DNA from 3 places in the Terrisporobacter muris genome. Region 2 is predicted to be linked to each of the others. Evidence: riboswitches for the same ligand, from Rfam matches in the RefSeq annotation. Region 2 holds a riboswitch; each other region holds the start of a gene.

Region 1 (6,006 bases), on a different contig from region 2:
CCTTTTCATTATTTGACTGCACATCTGTACTTGTTTCCGTATTTTCCTCTACATTTTCAGTTGGTAGTTGTTCAACTGGTTTCTCTTCAGTTGGTTTTTGAATATTTTCTTCTTGTTTTGTTTCTTCATTTTTCTTATTATTGTAAATTATCTCTGATTCTAACTTGTTCATATCTTCTTTTGATGATTTTTTGGCATTTTCTTTTCTTTGTAGAGCTTCTTTTTCAGCGGTTTGTTGTAATTTTTCTAGCTCATCCTTTTTATTTACTGATTCTCTTTTAATTTTTTTAGAACCATTATTTATATTTACAATAGAGTCCAATTCTTTTATTGCCTTATCATAATCATGATTTTTTTCATATTTTTCTGCACTTTGCATTTTTCTAGCTTGCATATACATCGCTCTGGCTGATTCATTTTCTGGGTCTGCATCCAAAACTTGAGATAATAAAGTTAAAGCTTCATCATATTGATGACTTTCAAGCTTTTCTTGTCCTCTAATCAAAGAACTATCTTTAGATAATTTACTACATCCACCTATTAAGGCTGCTATTAAAACTAACATTAACAATAATTTCTTTTTCATGAAAACCCTCCCTGTTGTATAATATAGTTTATCATAAACCCTAAATTTCCACATTATAAAATTTCATATATTTATATTTAGATATTAAGAATTATTTATGCATAAATCTAAATATACTTACAATGAAAAATTTGCTTCGCTCATATCGCCAAAATTGAGAAGCATATCGTCAACGATATATCCTCGTTACCACTTTAAGCCACTGTGTGGCCGCTATAAAATTTTAGGAAACGACCTTGCTCAAAAAACAACTTTTTTACATCTCAATATTTATTGGTATTACTTAATTACATAAGTTATTCACAGATTTGAGAACAGTATAATTTCCTGATATATAAAAAAGTTCTTTACTTTTTAATATAGTAAAGAACTTTTTTCATTTTATAATTCTAAAGACAGTAACTCTTCGTAACTTTGTCTTTTACATATTAATTTGTCATTTCCTTTATTCACAAATACCACTGGGTTTTTAGGTATTTTGTTATAGTTTGATGCCATCGAGTATCCATAAGCACCTGTAGATGTTGTTATTAATATATCCTTACTTTCTATATCTAAAATGCTCGTATTTGATATTAGTATATCTCCACTTTCACAACATTTACCGGCAATAGTTACCTTATGCGATGATTTTTCGCTATTCATTTTGTTTACAATAGCACATTCATATCCTGCTTGATATAAAGACGGTCTTATATTATCTGTCATTCCACCATCCACACTAACATAAGTTCTTACATCTTTTATCTCCTTAATTGAACCAATTGAGTATAAAGTGCTTCCCGCATTAGCAACTAAAGATCTTCCTGGCTCTAATATAAGAGTTGGCATATCTATATTTATTTCTTTGCATTTTTCATTGCATTTATTTATAATACCTTCACAAAACTCCTTGATGCTTTTTGGCTTATCACTTTCTGTATAATAAACTCCTATACCTCCACCAAAATCTACTTCTTTAATTTCTATATCATAATCTTCCTTTAATTTTTTTACTAAGTTAAACATAACATCAACTTCTTCTTCATAAGGTTCTACATCAAATATTTGTGAGCCTATATGAGCGTGAATCCCAATTAATTTTACATTTTTATATTTTTTTAATCTTTCTACTGCCATATAAAAATCACCATTTGTCAAAGCAAATCCAAACTTAGAATCTATCTGACCAGTTTTAATGTATTTATGTGTATGGGCATCTATACCAGGTGTTACTCTAAAGTATATGTCTTGAATCATGTTTTTTTCTTCACAAAGACTTTCCAATATATCCAACTCGTAGAAATTATCAACTACAAACACACCTACACCTAAATCAACACCCATCTTAATTTCATCTATTGTTTTGTTATTTCCATGAAATAATATTTTCTTCATAGGAAAATTGGCTTTATATGCTGTATATAACTCTCCACCAGATACTACATCTAAATAAAGTCCCTCTTCATCTATTAAAGTACACATATACTTTGGTAAAAAAGCTTTCCCTGCATATGCAATTTTATTATTATTTTCCTTAACTTTAAAGTATTTATTATATTCTCTACAGTTATTTCTTATTAACTCTTCATCAAATACATAAAGAGGTGTATCATATTTTTTTGCTAAATCCACAGTATTTACCCCACCTATATATAAGGTATTATCTCTTATTCCCATTGTCCCATGAAGTTTCATAGTATCCTCCTGTTTTATAAGTTAAATTCTTTAGCTATTTCTCTTATTGCCACTTCTTTAGAAGATGAGTTAATAGCACATGTGATTCTTATTTCTGATGTTGTTATTAATTTTACAGCTATGTTATTATCACTAAATATCTTAAATACTTTTGATGCAACACCACTAGTATTTTTCATTCCTAAACCTACTAAAGAGAACTTTGTTATACCTTCATCTATAATTATGTTTTCACTAGGTACAAAACATCCAACGATTTCTTTACATTCCCTTAAATCATCCTTTGGTATGGTAAATGATACATTTACTTTTTTATTAAAAGGTGCTGTTTGGCTTATCATATCAACACTAACTCCACCTACTGCAATCTTTTCAAATAACTTTGAAACATCTTCCATTTTTATATCTACTATTGTTATAGCTGCATCATCGTCACAAGTTGCAAGTCCTGTAATAACTTTATCCTCTAACTTCATTTCTTTGCTCCCCCTTATATATGTTCCTTCAATATCACTGCAAGATAAGCCTACATATAACTCTACATCATACTTTTGAGCTAATTCCACACTTCTTGAGTGCATTACTTGAGCACCTAAACTTGCAAGTTCTAACATTTCCTCATATTCTATCTCTTTTATTTTTTTTGCTTCACTGTATTTTCTTGGATCTGTAAAATAAATACCATCCACATCAGTATATATTTCACATATACCATCTAATTTCACTGCCAAAGCCACAGCAGAAGTGTCGGATCCTCCCCTTCCTAATGTTGTTATATCCCCCTCATCATTTAATCCTTGGAATCCTGTTACTATTACAATTTTACCACTATCTAAACTTTCATTTATTTTACTTACATCAATATCATCTATTAATGATTTACCATGAAGTCCACTAGTTTTTATATTTAATTGATAAGCATTATAACTTACAGCTTCACATCCTAATGAATTCAAACTCATTGACAATAAAGATGCAGATATCATCTCTCCAGTGGACATTAAAACATCCAGTTCCCTTTTATCTGGAGATTTTGTTATATCCTTTGCCATACTTATAAAATCATCTGTTGTATCTCCCATTGCTGAAACTACAACCACAATTTTAGGATTTTTCTTTTTTCTTTCTATTAATTTACTTGCTATAAGCTTAATTTTTTCAGTACTAGATACAGAACTACCACCATATTTTTGAACAACTACTTTGCTCACTATCATCCCCCCTTAAATTATGTACTCCTCTTTATGAAAAATTCGCTTCACTCATGTCGCCAACGATATATCTTCGTGCCCCTTCAGATGCATCCGTTGCTCCATTTAAATAGGTTGGAATTTATAATTTATCCACACATCAGATAAATTATAAACTCCTTTAATATAAAAAAATAAACGCCCAAAGGTATACTTTGGACGTTTAAAATAGCCATAGTAAACCTTGTAGCTCAACACTTATAGAAAAATCCGTTTTGCTCATATAACCAACAGACGTGAAAACAGGTCTATTGTTATATTTGCTTCTACGAATAAAAGTGACAGCCTTATACATATTTTGCATAAGTCCAGATAATTCATATGCCTATAAATTACCTTCGGCCATAATTCCTTTCCCAACATATAATTGCTCGCCAGCTATATATTAGTACTATTAAGTACAGCACCTCTACCTTAGGTTTTTATAAATTTTATTAATAATATATTAATAGCATAACAAACTTTAAGATGCAACTAAAATCATAAAACTATTTACATATTTTACAAATAATTAAATAATTTATTCAATGATGTATCTAAAAAATGTATATGCTCATTCATATTATACTTATTATGCTTTTGTTCTTTAGAAGATATAACAATAACTTTTGGTACCATAAAAAATGGTATAGTTGAGTTATCGATATCATAAATAATATTATCATACTTTGAGCATTTAAGATTTTCATCTAGTTCGATATCTATTAATACTTGTAGTCTTTGTCTACTCGGGTTTATATATTCAATAAATATATCATAAGTCTGATCCCCTACTTTTGCATTTCTATAAAACCTAACTGTTTCATACCCTGCACTATTTAATCTAATTGCTATTTCAGAGCCTAACAACATCTTTGTCAGACTGTTTCCCTTTGTAATGTTACTCCCATTTAAATAATATACATATGAATTATCTTTAAAATTTGTATAGTTTATATTACATGGAAACTTTCTCAAAGTATAATCATTACACATTTTTCTTAAAGTTCTTTTTAGGGATTTTTTGCTACTTCTTTTTTTATTATTAAATACTTTTCCCACTTGATTTTCTGTGACACATCTCACTCTACTAACTAGATACAAAATATCTTTTTCTAATCCCACCATAGTCAATCTCCTTGAAGCTAATTTTACCAAGTTGTACTATATTATATTAAAATCATGTAATAAAATTTACACAAAAAAAGGAAGATTTAAAATTTCTTCCTTTTCTTAGCTATTTTATACTATTCAGTTTTTTCTTTATTTTCTATATTTTTACTCTTATCTTCTTTATTCGAAACTTTTTCTATTTTTCCTATATTATTATTATCAAATTCAGCTATATTTATTATACTTGAATCTGTTTTATCATAAGATATACTTACCTTATCTCCTACCATAGTTATAGGTAGCTCTGTAGATACTTTTGATGTTCCTGTAAATATCAATTGATTATTATCTTTTAATGTAATGTAATATGTAGTATTACCGCTTTTTACATCTTGATTTATTCTTGATACAGTACCTTCTATCTTTTGTAAGTCTTCATTTTTATCTAAGCTTATATCATTACCTTCTGATTCTAATACTTCTTTATAGTTTTTATAAGCATCTTCTTTTGTTTCTCCAAGACCTATAATACTATAGTCCTCAACAGATACAAATGCAACCATTTTTACTAATCCAGCCTTATCTTTTAATCCTAAAACATAAGTTGGCTTTCCAAGTATATTGTACATAACTGGGAATGTGGCTTGGTACTCTTTTTCTTGTACCTTACCCTCTGCAGTTGTCATAGCTGCAGTTTCTGTAGCTCCCGTTTGCATATATAATTTAGATTCTTTTGTTCTAGAATCTACTAGCATAAATCCTACAGTAGATTCATCTGACCCTGAAGAAGTTATTCCTGTATACCAATATGATCTTCCATCGTTTCCATAAACAAGAGATGTACCCTCTGAAGGAAGTAATACACCTTCTTCTGATATTACAGAGTTTAAAAATCCATTAACGTATAATCCCCAGTCTTTTATTTGCTGAACTATAAAGTTTTCTGGTTGAATTCTATCTACCCACTTAGGAGTATCTTCTATTGAATAAACTTTAACTTCCCCACTTTGCGCATCAACAACAGCTGTTCCAACAGCATTTGCTCCACCATATCCAATACTATGTTCATATAAACTTACTACCCAGTACGGATTACCTTCATCATCAATCTCAAAATTAAATTCAGTCATACCATAGTTTACTACACCATTTAAATAGATATGTCTATGTAAATCTTGTAAGAAGTATGCTTCCTCTTGGTATACTATTTTAATTTGTTTTCCATTAATATTTTGTACTAGTCTTACGTCTTGAGGGTTTGTTGCAGATACCATTATATATCCATTAGTACCATCAAGGTTAGTTATCCATTTTACTATATCTCTATGTACAAGAGGCGCAACCCAATATAGTTCACCCTTTACACTTTGTATTGAATACTCACCAACTTTAGATATACTT
Region 2 (6,956 bases):
TGTAATTATAACCTTGATGAAGCCATCAAGGTTTTTTTATTATAAAAAATGGCAAAACCCTAAAATATTCACAATCATCACATAGGGGGAAATAAAATGAGAAAAAGAAATGTAAGATTATTATTAATAACGACGATGTTGATTTTAATGTCGAGTGTATGCAGTTTTGCAGCTGAACAAGATATAGCTGTAATAAATGCAGAGAAGTATGGAGTATTAACTCTACTTCCACCATTAGTAGCTATTATTTTAGCTTTTATAACTAAAAATGTTATAGTATCTTTAGTTATTGGTGTAATGTCAGGTGGATTTTTATTAAACTTAAATGGCATAAATGTATTTTCAGCATTATTTAGTTCATTTTTAGATTTAGTTGATAGAGCTGTGGGAGCATTGGCTGATCCATGGAATGCAGGGATTATACTTCAAGTTTTAGCAATAGGTGGAGTAATAAACTTAGTTGCTAAAATGGGTGGAGCAAAAGCTATAGCTGAAGCTTTAGCAAAAAGGGCAAAATCTCCAAGAAGTGCTCAATTAATAACTTGGATAGCAGGTTTATTTGTATTTTTTGATGATTATGCAAACTCTTTAATAATAGGACCAATGATGAGACCTGTCACTGATAAAATGAAAATTTCAAGAGAAAGATTAGCTTTCGTGATAGATGCAACAGCAGCACCAGTTGCAGGTATAGCAATAATATCAACATGGATAGGTTTAGAAGTAGGACTAATTGGAGATGGATTTAATGCAATAGGAGTTAATGCCAATGCATTTAGTGTATTTTTAAATACTATACCATATAGATTTTACAATATATTAATACTTGGGTTCATAGTTATAACAGCAGTTTTACTAAAAGATTTTGGACCGATGAGAGAAGCAGAATTAAGAGCTAGAAGAGGAGAAACAAATTTAATTTCTAATAAAGATATAGATGAAAAAATAAGTAATGAGCATAGTGATTTAGAGCCATTACCAGGTGTTAAATTAAATATATGGAATGCTATAATACCAATAGGAATATTAATAGTTGGATCATTATTTGCATTTTATTACAGTGGATATACTACAATAATAGGTGGAAAAGATACAAGTTTAATTCAAATATTCAATGATTCACCATTATCATTTGTAGCAATAAGAGAAGCATTTTCTAATGCAGATGCATCAGTAGCCCTATTTCAATCTGCTTTATTTGCAGGTGTGATTGCCATAGCTATGGGTGTTGGTAAAAAAATATTTACAGTATCACAAGGATTAGAAATGTGGGTAGATGGAATGAAAACCTTAGTTATTACTTGTGTAATACTAATATGTGCATGGTCACTTTCATCAGTAATAAAAGAGCTTGGAACAGCAAGATATTTAATACAGCTATTATCAGGTTCTGTACCAGCATTTTTATTACCAAGTATAATATTTATATTAGGTGGAATAATTTCATTTGCAACAGGAACATCTTATGGAACAATGGGAATATTGATGCCACTTACTATACCTCTTGCTCACTCAATAAGTCCTGAAATGTCTTATATAATAGTTTGCATAAGTGCTGTACTTACAGGTTCTATATTTGGAGATCACTGTTCTCCTATATCAGATACAACAATACTTTCTTCAATGGGAGCTGGATGTAATCACATAGATCATGTAAGAACACAAATGCCATATGCTTTATTTGTAGGAAGTATAGCCATATTATTTGGATATATACCAGCAGGATTTGGACTTCCAATTTATTTAATAATTCCATTAGCTTTTGTGGCAATGTTTATAGGAATACAAATATTTGGAAAAAGTGTAGATATAGATGAAAAAGAAGAAAGCTTAATAGCTTAATATATTATATAAATCCCTTTAAATTATTGTATATAGAATAATTTAAAGGGATTTTTTTGTTTAACATAAATGTTACAAAATTTAGGGTTTATGTGTAAAAATATAGAGATGATTTATCTAAAAAATTAATAACTTAATATTTTACTAATATACTTACTCTTCTAGGAAAAACTATATAGTATAGTTAATAGTAATATTTAAAGGAGAATATATATATGAATAATAATTTTTCAATGAGAACAAATTTACTCATAGGTGAAGAAGGAATGAACAAACTAAAAAATTCCCGTGTTCTTATAATAGGAGTAGGAGGAGTGGGAAGTTTTTGTGTAGAAGCATTAGTAAGAGCTGGCATAGGAAATATAACAATAGTAGACTATGCAAAAGTTGAAGAAAGTGATTTTAATAGACAATTACCAGGATTGATTTCTAATTTAAATAAAGATAAGGTTAAAGTAGTAAAAGATAGATTAATAGATATAAATAAAGATTTGAACATAAAAGAATTTAGTTGTGTTTTTAATGAGGAAAGTAGTGATAAAATATTTAGTGAAAATTATGACTATGTTGTAGATGCCATAGATATGGTTTCTTCAAAACTTCATTTAATTCAGTTATGTATAAACAAAAACATACCTATAATTAGTTCCATGGGAATGGGGAATAAATTAGACCCAACAAAAATAGAAATTAATGATATTTCAAAAACTCATACGTGTCCATTGGCTAAAGTAATGAGAAAAGAGCTCAGAAATAGAGGTATAGAGCATTTGAAAGTCGTATTTTCCACTGAACAACCACTAGAGCTTAAAGAAAAAATATCAAATGGTCATAGAATATTACCTGGAAGTATTTCATTTATGTCTTCATGTGGAGGATTAATAATGGCATCACAAGTTATAAAAGATTTGTTAGATATAAAATGATTTGAAATACAAAACAAAAACAGTAATAATTTCAATTGTTATGGAAATTATTACTATTTTTACTTAACTAACTATAAAGTATGTTTTTATGCAGGGATATAATACTAATTTTATTTATTTTTTATCTCTCTTTTAGTAAAAAGTTTGTATATTTTATTTTTATAATAATCCAGATAGATACAGTAGCATAGATGACAAATAGGCACTATATATAAAAAAATAGCATAAGGGATAAACTTGTAGCTATTTATACCTAAAACTGAAGTAGGAATAAGTGCAGCAATACACCATGGAACTAGCGCAGAGGTAACAATGGCAGAATTAGAAAATTCCATGGCTATATCTTCATTTTTTAAATCTTTATAAGTATCCCTAAGTATTTCTATAGTTAAAATAAAAGCTATTGTTTGACTACACCCGATACTAGATATGATTAAGCCAAGAAATAAAGTTATTAAAAATAATCTGCTTCGATTCAATTTTATCTGTTGTAAATATTTTTCAAGACCAGCAAAAATATTTAAACCACTAAAAAAACCTGTTAAACAACAAGAAATAATAATTATGTAACAAGTTTTAAGCATTGAAATAATACCTCCACCCTTAATTATATTTGATAAAGATGAAGAAGTTTTATATCCGAATATAATATGATTAAACAAATCTAATATATTAGTTTTTTGAATAATAAAGCAAATTAATATGGAAGTTATAACACTTATAGTTATCGATTTAGTAATTGGTATTTTATTTAATGACAAAATAAGGATTATAATAGCAGGTATTAATAAAATAGGACTTATATGAAAATCTTTATACAAAGCTAAACTTAGTGAGTTATCAATAAAAGTTAAAGGATTTATTAAAGAAAATAATAGATAAAAAATAATGCTTATAATAGTTGGAATAATTCCGAAGATAAATACTTTTTTTACATAATTAAATAATTCAACTTTAGTCAAATTACAAAGAAGAAGTAGACTAGAAGATAAAGGTGAACATCTATCACCCAAGTATGCTCCAGACATTATTGCTCCTCCAACTAAATTTAAATTAAGATTAGATGCCCCAGCAATAATAATAAGAGGTATACCCACGGAGCTTATAGTACCAAAAGAAGTTCCAATTAAAAAGGATGTTATAGCTGGAATTAGAAAACAAAATAAAATGAATAAATTAGGATTAATATATTTTAATGAATAGTAGACTATAGCAGGGATTGTGCCACAACATAGCCAAGCACTTATTAAAACAGAAATTAATAATAAGATTTCTATGATAGGTAAAGATCTTTTGGACTCAAATGCATATAGCTTAAGAAGGTCTTTTACAGTTTTGCTTCTTTTTACACCAACTAAAGAAAATAGAATTAAAGAAATAGTCAATCCATATCCAAGAAAAATATTATTAAATACGCTGTATATTAACATGATAATCGTAAGTATAATAATTAAAAAAATACTCATACAATCACCCCCAGGGATTTATCATTATAATAAGATTATAGAGAAAAATTTCAGAAATATAAATTAAATATAAAAATATTTATAATGATAAATAAAAAGGTTAAAACAAATACTTGCCAAATAATGGAATATAGCTTATACTCATAACTATAAAGTGAATATTTAAGGTAGAGGTGCGATTTTTATTAGTAACGATAAGGAGTTAAGCAACGTTGAATTATTGTGAAAGGGAACATCGCCGAAGCATATAACTGAAGCTTTAAGGTTATTTAGCTGGGGATATATATAATATGTATATCACTGTCACTAAGAAATTAGTGGTGAGCTATCAAATGGATTTATAATTTAGTATAATTATGACCTTGATGCTCTTACATCAAGGTCTTTTTTAATTAGAGAAAATAGCCCTTATAATATTCACTATAAAATATTAGGGGGAAAAGAAAATGAAAAGAAGAAATTTGAGATTAGTTTTAATGACAACCATGCTATTCATAATGACAACGGCTCTATCATTTGCAGAAGAAGTTGATGTTGCAGCAGAAAATGCAGCTAAATTTGGAATATGGACTTTAATACCACCATTAGTTGCTATATCACTTGCTTTTATAACTAAAAATGTTATAGTATCTTTAGTTATAGGGATTATGTCAGGAGGATTTATATTAAATATAACAGGAAATAATCCTTTTATGGCAATATTTTATTCATTCCTGGATTTAATTCAAAGAGCAGTTGATTCTTTGGCAGATCCATGGAATGCAGGTATAATTCTTCAGGTCTTAGCAATTGGGGGAGTTATAAATCTAGTTGGAAAAATGGGTGGTGCAAAAGCCATAGCTGAAGCCTTATCAAAAAGAGCAAAAACAGCAAAAAGTGCTCAAATAATGACTTGGTTTGCAGGATTATTTGTATTTTTTGATGACTATGCTAATTCATTAATAATAGGGCCTATGATGAGACCTGTTACAGATAAAATGAAAGTATCAAGAGAAAGATTAGCCTTTATAATAGATGCAACAGCAGCGCCAGTTGCAGGTATAGCAATAATATCAACATGGATAGGCCTTGAGATTGGACTAATAGGAGATGCATTTTCATCTATTGGAGTTGAGGCAAATGCTTTTGGAGTATTTTTAAATACAATTCCATTTAGATTTTACAACATATTAATATTAGGATTCATAGTAATGACAGCATTACTTTTAAAAGATTTTGGTCCTATGAGAAAAGCAGAATTAGAGTGTAGAAGGGGAAGTCAAAATCTTACTTCAAATGAAGAAGTAAATAGACAATTAAGTAAACATGATGACTTAGAACCATTACCGGGTGTAAAACTTAGTGTATGGAATGCGATAATACCAATAGGAGCATTAATAGTTGGAGCATTATTTGCTTTTTATTACAGTGGATATACAGCAATAATGGGTGGAGAAGATAGTGCAGTAATTCAAATCATGCAAAATTCACCAGCATCATTTAATGGGATAAAAGAAGCTTTCTCAAATGCAGATGCATCAGTAGCTTTATTCCAGTCAGCTTTATTTGCAGGAATAGTAGCAATGGTTATGGGTGTAGCTAAAAAAATATTTACAGTATCAGAAGCTTTAGATGTATGGGTAGATGGTATGAAGACATTAGTAATAACAGGTGTAATATTAATATGTGCATGGTCGCTTTCATCAGTAATAAAAGAGTTAGGAACAGCAAAATATTTAATTACATTATTATCAGGTTCTCTACCACCATTTATAGTACCAAGCTTAATATTTGTGCTTGGAGCAATAATATCATTTGCAACAGGAACTTCTTATGGAACAATGGGAATACTTATGCCACTTGCTATACCACTTGCATATTCAATAAATCCAGATATGTCTTATGTAATAGTTGCAACATCAGCAGTATTAACAGGAGCTATATTTGGAGATCACTGTTCACCAATATCAGATACAACAATACTTTCATCCATGGGAGCTGGATGTAATCATATAGATCATGTTAGAACGCAAATGCCTTACTCAATATTTGTGGGAGTTATTACCATAGTGTTTGGATATATACCAGCAGGATTTGGATTACCTGTTTATCTAGTTTTACCATTAGCATTTGTAGCAATGTTTATAGGAATTCAATTACTTGGTAAGAGTGTAGAGGTTGAAGATATACAAGGAAATGAAGTGTTAGATAACTAATATTTATAAAAGACTTAAATGATGTATTTAAGTCTTTTTTTATGTAAATAATAAGTTATAGAGTTTGTAAAAGGAGAAATTGCTATGGCTTATGTAAATTTTAAAGAAGAAAATTATAAACTAAAAATTCAATTGGAAAAAAGAAAAAAGAATAATGAAAAAAATTATAGTTATATACTTAAACACAAAAAAGAGATGACTGATTATAATCCTGATGATAGATATAGTTATGAAACTATAGAAAATGAATTTATTGGTAAAAAAGGTATATTAGATGAAAAAGATTATTATAACATTTCTAATAGTGATATAGTGTGTGCAAATTTTAAAGATTGTACTTTTGCAAATGTTAAATTTATCAATTGTAGAATAATAGGTTGTAAATTTTATGATTGTAAATTTATATTAGGTGGTGTAATTTTTGAAAATTGTATATTTATCATGGAGGATAGCATACAGTCTCCATCATTGAATAATAAAACAAATTATTCTTGTGAATTTTATAACTGTGAGTTTTACAGTAAATT
Region 3 (8,314 bases), on a different contig from region 2:
TTTATAGTCCTCTTTGTATATATTCTATATTTTTGGGATCAAGTTAACTATGGTATAATTAAGATACAAAAAGTTTGAGCAATGATAAGATAGTAAATTTTGAAATTGATTGTTAAAATTCAATTTGTAGGTTAGATTCGATGAACAATAGATTTAAGTATAACATGATTGAAATATATAAATAGGAGTTGGTTTTATGATGAAAATAGATAGAGAAAAATGTATAGGTTGTGGGTTATGTATTAAGGATTGTTTTGTTAGAGATATAGAAATGCAGGATAAAAAAGCTAATATAAAAAATGAAACTTGTATGAAATGTGGTCATTGCATTGCTATATGCCCTAAAAATGCAGTATATACAGATGAATACAATATGGATGATGTAAAAAATTATAACAAAGAAGAATTTGAAATAGATGCAAATAATCTTCTTAATTTTATAAAATTTAGAAGAACAATAAGACAGTTTAAAGACAAAGATGTTGAGCGCGAAAAACTTGCCCAAATAATTGAAGCAGGAAGATTTACTCAAACAGGAGGAAACCTTCAAAATGTTTCATACATAGTAGTAAAAGAAAATATAGATGAGTTAAAATCTATGGTAATAGATACATTAAAAAATTTAGGAGACTACATACTTGCAAACAAAACTCCAGAAAATATGCAAGTACAAAAATACGCAAAGATATGGTTACAAATGTATGATGCTTATAAAAAAGACCCTAAGAAAAATGACATGCTATTTTTCAATGCTCCTGCAGTAATACTTGTAGTATCAGATTCTGATGTAAATGGAGCTCTTGCATCTTCTAACATGGAATTAATGACTAATGCCCTAGGACTTGGAACATTTTTTAGTGGTTTTTTAGTTAGAGCATCTCAGTCAAACAAAGAAATCATGGAGTATCTTGGTATAGAAGATGGCAAAAAGATTGTAACTTGTATGATTGTTGGCTATCCTGATGTAAAATATTCAAGAACTGTACCTAGAAAAGATGCAGATATAACATGGAAATAAATATATCATTAAATCAATATATTTACAATTTTTTACAAATTATGCTAAAATATTTACAACAAAGAGAAATTTAATAAAAATACCTCATCTAATAAAAAGATTGAGGTAGAGGTTGCATTTACTAAGAGTAATATTGAAGAGGTCGGAAGCCAATGAATCAATATAAAAGGAGTAAGTGCCGAAGTTCTAGTGTCCAAAGCTAGTGCTGGGACTGTATTTAATAAGTACAGGACTGTCATCAAAATTATCCCAAGTTTTGATGGAGAGCTATCTTAAGTAAGATAAAGGGAAGATGTAGGTATGTTGTATTTAGCATATTAAGCTCAACATGTATACATGTTGGGCTTTTTTTATACTTCTTCAAACTAAGATAGAAAAAATAAAGGGATAATAAAATATTTTAACTTACAAAATGGAGGAGTAAAAAAATGAGCACTTTAAGAAGACAAAAGTTTACTATGCCAAGCACACTTGCTATAATATTTTTACTAATAGTAGTAATGGCAGTTCTTACTTGGATAGTACCAAGTGGAAGTTTTGAAAGACAAGAAATACAAGATAAAATGGTTGTTGTAGCTGGAACTTACGAAAAAGTAGAATCAAACCCACAGGGAATTACTGATGTATTTACAGCACCTATAAATGGATTTATAGATGCAGCCGAAGTAGTTGGGTTTGTTTTAATAGTTGGAGGAGCTTTTGGAATAGTTAACAAAACAGGAGCCATAGAAGCAGCTATAGCTCATATAGTAAATAGAATGAAAAAATTCCAATTTTTAATAATACCAATCTCCATGATTTTATTTGGACTAGGTGGAACAACATTTGGAATGAGTGAAGAAACACTACCTTTTTATATGATATTTATTCCGCTTATGACTAGTATGGGATATGATTCATTAACAGCAGTGGCAACAGTATTTATAGGAGCAACAACTGGATTTGCAGCAGCTACTACCAATCCTTTCTCTGTGGGAATAGCACAAGCACTTTCACACATAGCACCAGGTTCTGGGATAGAGTATAGAGTTATTATGTTTATAATATTTATGAGCATAAGTATAGGATTTGTTATGATCTATGCTAACAAAGTTAAAAAAGATCCTACAAAGTCTTTAGTTAAGGATATATCACTAAATCAAGAAACAATAGATAGTAGTGATACAAATATAAAAGCATTTACAACAAAGGAAGCTATGGTAATAGCAATTTTCGCAATAGGTATGGCAACTATGGTATATGGAGTTTTAACACAAGGCTGGTATATAAGTGAAATTGCAATGGTATTTACAGCTATAGGTGTAATATCAGGACTAGCATCAGGACTAAAACAAGATGAAATAGTTAACTCATTTACAAGTGGAGCAAAAGATTTAATGTCAGCAGGATTATGCATAGCATTTGCACGTGGAATAGTAATAATAGCAGAAAATGGATACATAATAGATACAATCTTAAATTCAGCAGCAAGTGTATTAAATGGTTTACCAAAAGCCATATTTGTAAATTTAACATTCTTAATAGAAGGTTTAATCGCATTTTTAATACCATCAGCATCAGGACTTGCATCGCTTACAGTACCTGTTCTTGCACCACTTGGAGATTTAGTAGATGTATCTAGACAAATGATAGTTACAGCTTATCAATTTGGTATAGGTGTAACTAACTTAATAACACCAACATCAGGAGTTTTAATGGGGGCACTGGCACTAGCTAATATTCCTTGGTCGAGATGGATTAGATTTATAATGCCTTTAATGGTCATATTAATAATTACTACAATGGCATTTTTAACAACAGGACTATATATAGGGTTCTAATATAGGGGGTAAATTATGATAGAAAATATAAAGAAAAGAGCTTATGATATAGAAAATGAACTAGGAAGAGAAATAGAAGAAGTATGTGATTTTATATTTAATAATCCAGAACTAGGGGAAGAAGAATACATATCATCTAAATATTTAGTAGATAAAATGAAGGAATATGGATTTGATACAACTTATCCATACTGCAACCTAGATACGGCTTTTAGGGCAGAACTGGGAGATAATGATGGTACAACTATAGCATTTTTAGCAGAATATGATGCATTACCTGGATACGGAGAAAACAAAGAAGCAGGTCATGCTTGTGGTCATAACTGGATTGCAGCATCAACATTAGGAGCTTGTATAGTACTTAGTAAACTAAAAGAAGATTTTAAAGGGAAAATTGTACTAATAGGAACACCAGCTGAAGAAACTACAGGGGGAAAATGTGATTTAGTTAAATCAGGAGCTTTTGATGATATTGATGTATGTTATCAAATGCATATAGAAGCTTTTAATAATATAAACTGTAGAGCTTTGGCAATAGATTCATTAGAATTTAGTTTTGAAGGAGTAGCAGCACATGCAGCCAGCCATCCTCACATGGGAGTCAATGCATTAGATGCAGTACAACTTACATTTGCAGGAATAAATGCGCTAAGACAACATGTAAAATCAGATGTTAGAATACATGGAATAGTTTCAAATGGAGGAGAAGCTCCAAACATAGTTCCAGAAAAAGCAGCTTGTAAGTTTTATATAAGAGCTGGTGAAAGAAGCTATTTAGATGAAGTAACTAAAAAGGTTATAAACTGTGCAAAAGGTGCAGAATTAATGACAGGTGCAAAACTAACTTACAGATACTTTGAAAATTCTTTTGATAATATAGTAAACAACAAAATACTTCAAGATATAACAAAGAATAATTTAATTGATGTAGGTATAACTGATATATTAGAAGGAAAAGATGGTCCAGTAGGTTCAACAGATATAGGAAACGTAAGTCAAGTTTGCCCTACTATGTATACTGAAATAGCTTTAGATATAGAGCCTATGGTATATGTTCATGAGAAAGAGTTTTTAAATTATGCAAATTCTAAAGAAGCTTATGATAAACTCCATAAATCAGTAAAGGCTATGGTAGGGTGTGCATTGGAGATTTACTTGCAAGATGGACTGCTTGATGAGATTAAGAAAAATCATTTAAAATAGATTTTAGTATAAAAAATAAAACAAAAAGTATTACCGCAAACTGGTAATACTTTTTATAATTATATGTTGATTCACCATCAAAGGTTATATGAATTAAGAATAAAAGAAAATTTTATCACATAACATATTATTTTGTCACAGGGTAATGATGAAATATGAACTTTTCATAAGAGAACTACTAGATCTTACAGAAGAGGAATTGATTGATACTGCAAATGACTTTACTCATGAATTCAAATGTTTAAGAAAAGAAGTTTTGGCTATTACAGATCAACAATAGATTGTGTTGCAGATGAGACTCTAATTCAGATTATACAGCTTTTGTGATATTATATAATAGATTTTTATCGCCTTAGGTATTGATATAAATTGCCTAAGGCGATTTTTGAACAATTGTTTATTTTAAGTAATATCTTTCTTTAGTCTGTGTTTTATTTTTATATTCAATAGCCTTAGTAGGACAGCCACAAATGCACGCCATGCAATGAGTGCATTTATTTCCCCAGCGTGGTTGTTTATCCTTTAAACTAATATTGTTTAGAGGACATAGATCAACACATTTTCCACATCCAATACATTGCTTAGTAGAATAAAAACCTTTGGCATGAACAATAAACTTATAAAATGCTATATTTGTTATTCCACTTTTTATTGTTCCACCAAAACCACTAGGTTCAACAATCTCAAAATCTTTTTCATCACGTATATCCGAAGCAATTTTATAAATTAGATGAGAAGATTCTTCGATTATTTTATTTGATGTTTCTTTATCAGGTACATCAAATAAAGCTATATAATTTTCTGGCATTATTACTTCTGCCATACCTTTTAGCTGCCAGTCCTTATCATTACATAGTTTTTGAATATAGTTTATTGCTTTTGATGTATCTTCTCCACAAGTCATTATAAAGTATGCCTTATTATTTCCAGAAAATTTCGTTTTTCTAATAAAGTCTGTAACTACTCTTGGCAATCTCCATGCATAAGTGGGGCATACAAATATAAATGGTCTATCCGTAGATATTAGTTCTTCTGTACTTTCATGTTTTATAAGTTCATTTATTGAGATTATTTCATCATTTATTTCCTCGGCAATTTTACGAGCTACATACCTGCTATTGCCTGTTCCTGTAAAATATAAAATCATAATCATATCTCCTTAATTGTATATTAAAAATTTTAACCCTTAATTAATTATAATGAACATGTGCTGATTTAAATTCATATGTTTATTATAATTTATAATAGTCATTAATTCCAGTTGAGATACTTTCTGAAGTATTCACTATTTGTAAAATTTCAGATTCATTTTATCACATCTTGCTTAAACTTTAATCTATTTTTAGACTATAATAAACTAAATTGGGAATTTATGTTGAATAGATATGAAATAGAGGGAAGAGAGTTGGACTCTGTAGAACTTAAAGCACTTGTTGTAAGTAGGGGACTTAAAATTGCCAAATTAGTATATCAAAAATTAGGAAAAGACTATAGAATTTATCCAAATGCAAAGACAACATTAGGCATGACTTTTATGGGCAATGCAGTTATGCAAGGATGTAACTGGGTGGCTTTTCAATGTCTGTATGGAAAAGGATATATGGAACTGGGCTAGTAATATAAATACTCTACATAAAAATGATATAATGAAACCTTAAACTGAGGTACTACATGAAAAATAAAAAACAACACAATCTAACACTTATTAGTGTTAGTGCCAAATTTAGATAAATAGGAATTTGTGAAAATGATGAAAAGAGCATGGTGAGAATTAAAGATGGATAATTAGCTCATAGCCTAAAGATTTTATAGGCCACTATATACTGAAAAATAAAAGGAGGTGGTACTATGAAGATATATGTCAGATATATTAAAATATAGCTTGATTAAAAAATACAGAGGAGGAAATAATGTGAATTCATTAATAAGTAGTGACAATACATGGATGTTATGGACATTCTTAGTAGTTTGGTCTGCTATAAGTATAGTATTAGAACAAAAATACAAATGGGCATCTAAAGTAACGGGAGCAATTATAGCATTATTAGGAGCAATTATATTTGCAAATTTAAAAATAATACCGACAGAGAGTGCTGTATATGATTCAGTTTGGTCATATGTAGTACCAGTTGCAATACCGCTTTTATTATTAAAAGCAGATATCAAGAAAGTTAAAAATGAAAGTGGAAAAATGTTAGGTGCATTTCATATATCAGCCCTAGGAACAGTAGTAGGTACATTTATATCAGCATTTTTATTAAGTTCGATAATACCACATGTAGCTGAGATAGCTGGAATGATGACAGGTTCATATATTGGAGGAGGAGCTAACTTTGTTGCTATGACGAATGCTTTTAAAACTCCAGAAAATATAACTAATGCAACAATAGTAGCTGATAATTTAGTTATGGCTGTGTATTTCTTTGCAACTATGTCGATACCTTCTATATTATTTTTCAAAAATAAGTGGGGTATGGCTACAGAAGGTGAAGAAAATATAAGTGGAAGTTCTACATATTGGACAAAAAAAGAGATATCATTAAAGGATATAGCTATATGTTTAGCAATTGCTTTTTCAGTAGCAAGTTTATCTAATTTATTGTCTGAGTTTATATCATCAGTGATACCAACTTCAAATATATTATTAAAAATGGCTAATTCTATTTTCGGAAATATGTATTTAATAATGACAACTTTAATGTTGATAGTAGCTACAGTATTCTCTAAACAATTAGAAGAAATCAATGGAGCCGAGGAAATAGGTACATTTTTAATTTATTTATTCTTTGTAGTTCTTGGAGTGCCAGCGTCAATATCAGAAATAATAAAAAATGGTGCGTTTATATTAGTTTTCTGCATATTAGCAGTATCTATACATTTAATTGTAACTTTAGGTGTAGGCAAGCTGTTTAAGTTTAAATTAGATGAATTATTACTTGCATCAAATGCTTGTATAGGAGGACCAACTACTGCTGTAGCCATGGCTATAGCTAAGGGATGGAATAGTTTAATAGTTCCTACAATGATAGCTGGTGTATGGGGATATGTTTTAGGAAATTACGCTGGAATAATTGTTGGGAATATACTTCAAGTTATTTTGTAGAGAAAGATAAAAAATGAGCTTAAATTTATTTAAGAGGGTTTGCAATTATAGATTACAAGTTATTAATAAAAGCTAATAATTAAGCTTTTATGCTAACAAACCAAAATGTCCAAGGGTGTATCTTTTTTGATACACTCTTGGACATTTAAATCATAATTAGTATTATTTAAATTTATTTTTTCACTTTAAAGGAGAACAACTTAAAAATATTATGCCCTTATATTACTTAAAATATTTCTATCAATACCTCCATAGTTCCGCCACATACCATACCAACAGATTCAGCTACTTCGCCAGTCATATCCACATGTTCAATTGAATAAGAAGAACCATCGCTCATCATTTTTCTAGCTTTATTTAAGATTTCAGCCTCACTACATCCTCCGCCTATACTACCAAGTGTTCTACCATCCAGATAAGCAATCATTTTAGCTCCAGCTTTTCTTGGAACAGATCCTTTAGAAGAAAGGATTGTTAATATGGCTTTAGGCATAGGGTCTTCATTATTTATTTTAGAGATAACATCTTTGTCAAACTCAGGATAAGAGTGTTTTATAGCTTTATTATTTACAACACGTCTGTTTTTAAATGAAATAAGTTCTCCAACTATGGATATGGCAATTTCATCAGGAGTTACTGCAAAAATATCCATTCCAATAGGGGAACAAATATTTTCTAATGCTTCTTTTGAAAAACCTTCTGAAATTAATTCTTCTTTCAAACCTTTAACTCTACGTTTTGAGCCTATCATACCAATATATCTTAGATCATGATTTATAACATTTCTCAAAACTAAGCCATCATGTCTGTGTCCTCTTGTAACAATAACAACAAAGTCACTTTGTCTAAATTCAATATTTTCAAAGGATTTCTTAAAATCTTCACAAATTACTTCTTTAGCTTCAGGGAAGCGAAGAGTATTAGCAAAGTAAGGTCTATCATCTACAACAGTAACTAAAAAACCAACTCGATTAGCAAATTCGCACAAAGGCTTTGCTATATGACCACCACCAAATATTATTAGCCTTGGTTTTGGAAAATATGGCTCGACTAACACAGTTTCATTATTTTCAAGGTTAACTGTATGAATTTGTTCTAGAGAAATTGCATTGTTAATTCCTTCATATATAGCTTTATGTATAGGATGTGCTTTATTATCTATATCACTTT

What was found. A riboswitch is a leader RNA that binds a small molecule or an ion and turns the genes downstream of it on or off. The one in region 2 is predicted to bind lysine.
Region 1: it holds a riboswitch for lysine, as region 2 does, so the genes downstream of both, NSA58_RS13740 (aspartate kinase) here and NSA58_RS12275 (Na+/H+ antiporter NhaC family protein) in region 2, are expected to answer to the same signal.
Region 3: it holds a riboswitch for lysine, as region 2 does, so the genes downstream of both, NSA58_RS11205 (YfcC family protein) here and NSA58_RS12275 (Na+/H+ antiporter NhaC family protein) in region 2, are expected to answer to the same signal.

The regions. Positions count from the first base shown of each region.
Region 1 covers NZ_JANKBY010000202.1:466-6,471, reverse strand. The annotation lists gene NSA58_RS13750 (tetratricopeptide repeat protein) at 1-586, opposite strand, end outside; gene lysA (diaminopimelate decarboxylase) at 968-2,263, opposite strand; gene NSA58_RS13740 (aspartate kinase) at 2,278-3,480, opposite strand; lysine riboswitch at 3,693-3,933, opposite strand; gene NSA58_RS13735 (hypothetical protein) at 4,015-4,620, opposite strand; gene NSA58_RS13730 (hypothetical protein) at 4,740-6,006, opposite strand, start outside.
Region 2 covers NZ_JANKBY010000160.1:770-7,725, reverse strand. The annotation lists gene NSA58_RS12290 (Na+/H+ antiporter NhaC family protein) at 97-1,842, shown strand; gene NSA58_RS12285 (tRNA threonylcarbamoyladenosine dehydratase) at 2,058-2,768, shown strand; gene NSA58_RS12280 (Na+/H+ antiporter NhaC family protein) at 2,879-4,234, opposite strand; lysine riboswitch at 4,395-4,570, shown strand; gene NSA58_RS12275 (Na+/H+ antiporter NhaC family protein) at 4,681-6,429, shown strand; gene NSA58_RS12270 (pentapeptide repeat-containing protein) at 6,514-6,956, shown strand, end outside.
Region 3 covers NZ_JANKBY010000134.1:294-8,607, reverse strand. The annotation lists gene NSA58_RS11210 (nitroreductase family protein) at 197-1,018, shown strand; lysine riboswitch at 1,117-1,296, shown strand; gene NSA58_RS11205 (YfcC family protein) at 1,447-2,838, shown strand; gene NSA58_RS11200 (M20 family metallopeptidase) at 2,854-4,041, shown strand; gene NSA58_RS11195 (DUF2935 domain-containing protein) at 4,151-4,321, shown strand; gene NSA58_RS11190 (EFR1 family ferrodoxin) at 4,439-5,188, opposite strand; gene NSA58_RS11185 (hypothetical protein) at 5,414-5,656, shown strand; gene NSA58_RS11180 (DUF819 family protein) at 5,954-7,144, shown strand; gene NSA58_RS11175 (XdhC family protein) at 7,371-8,314, opposite strand, start outside.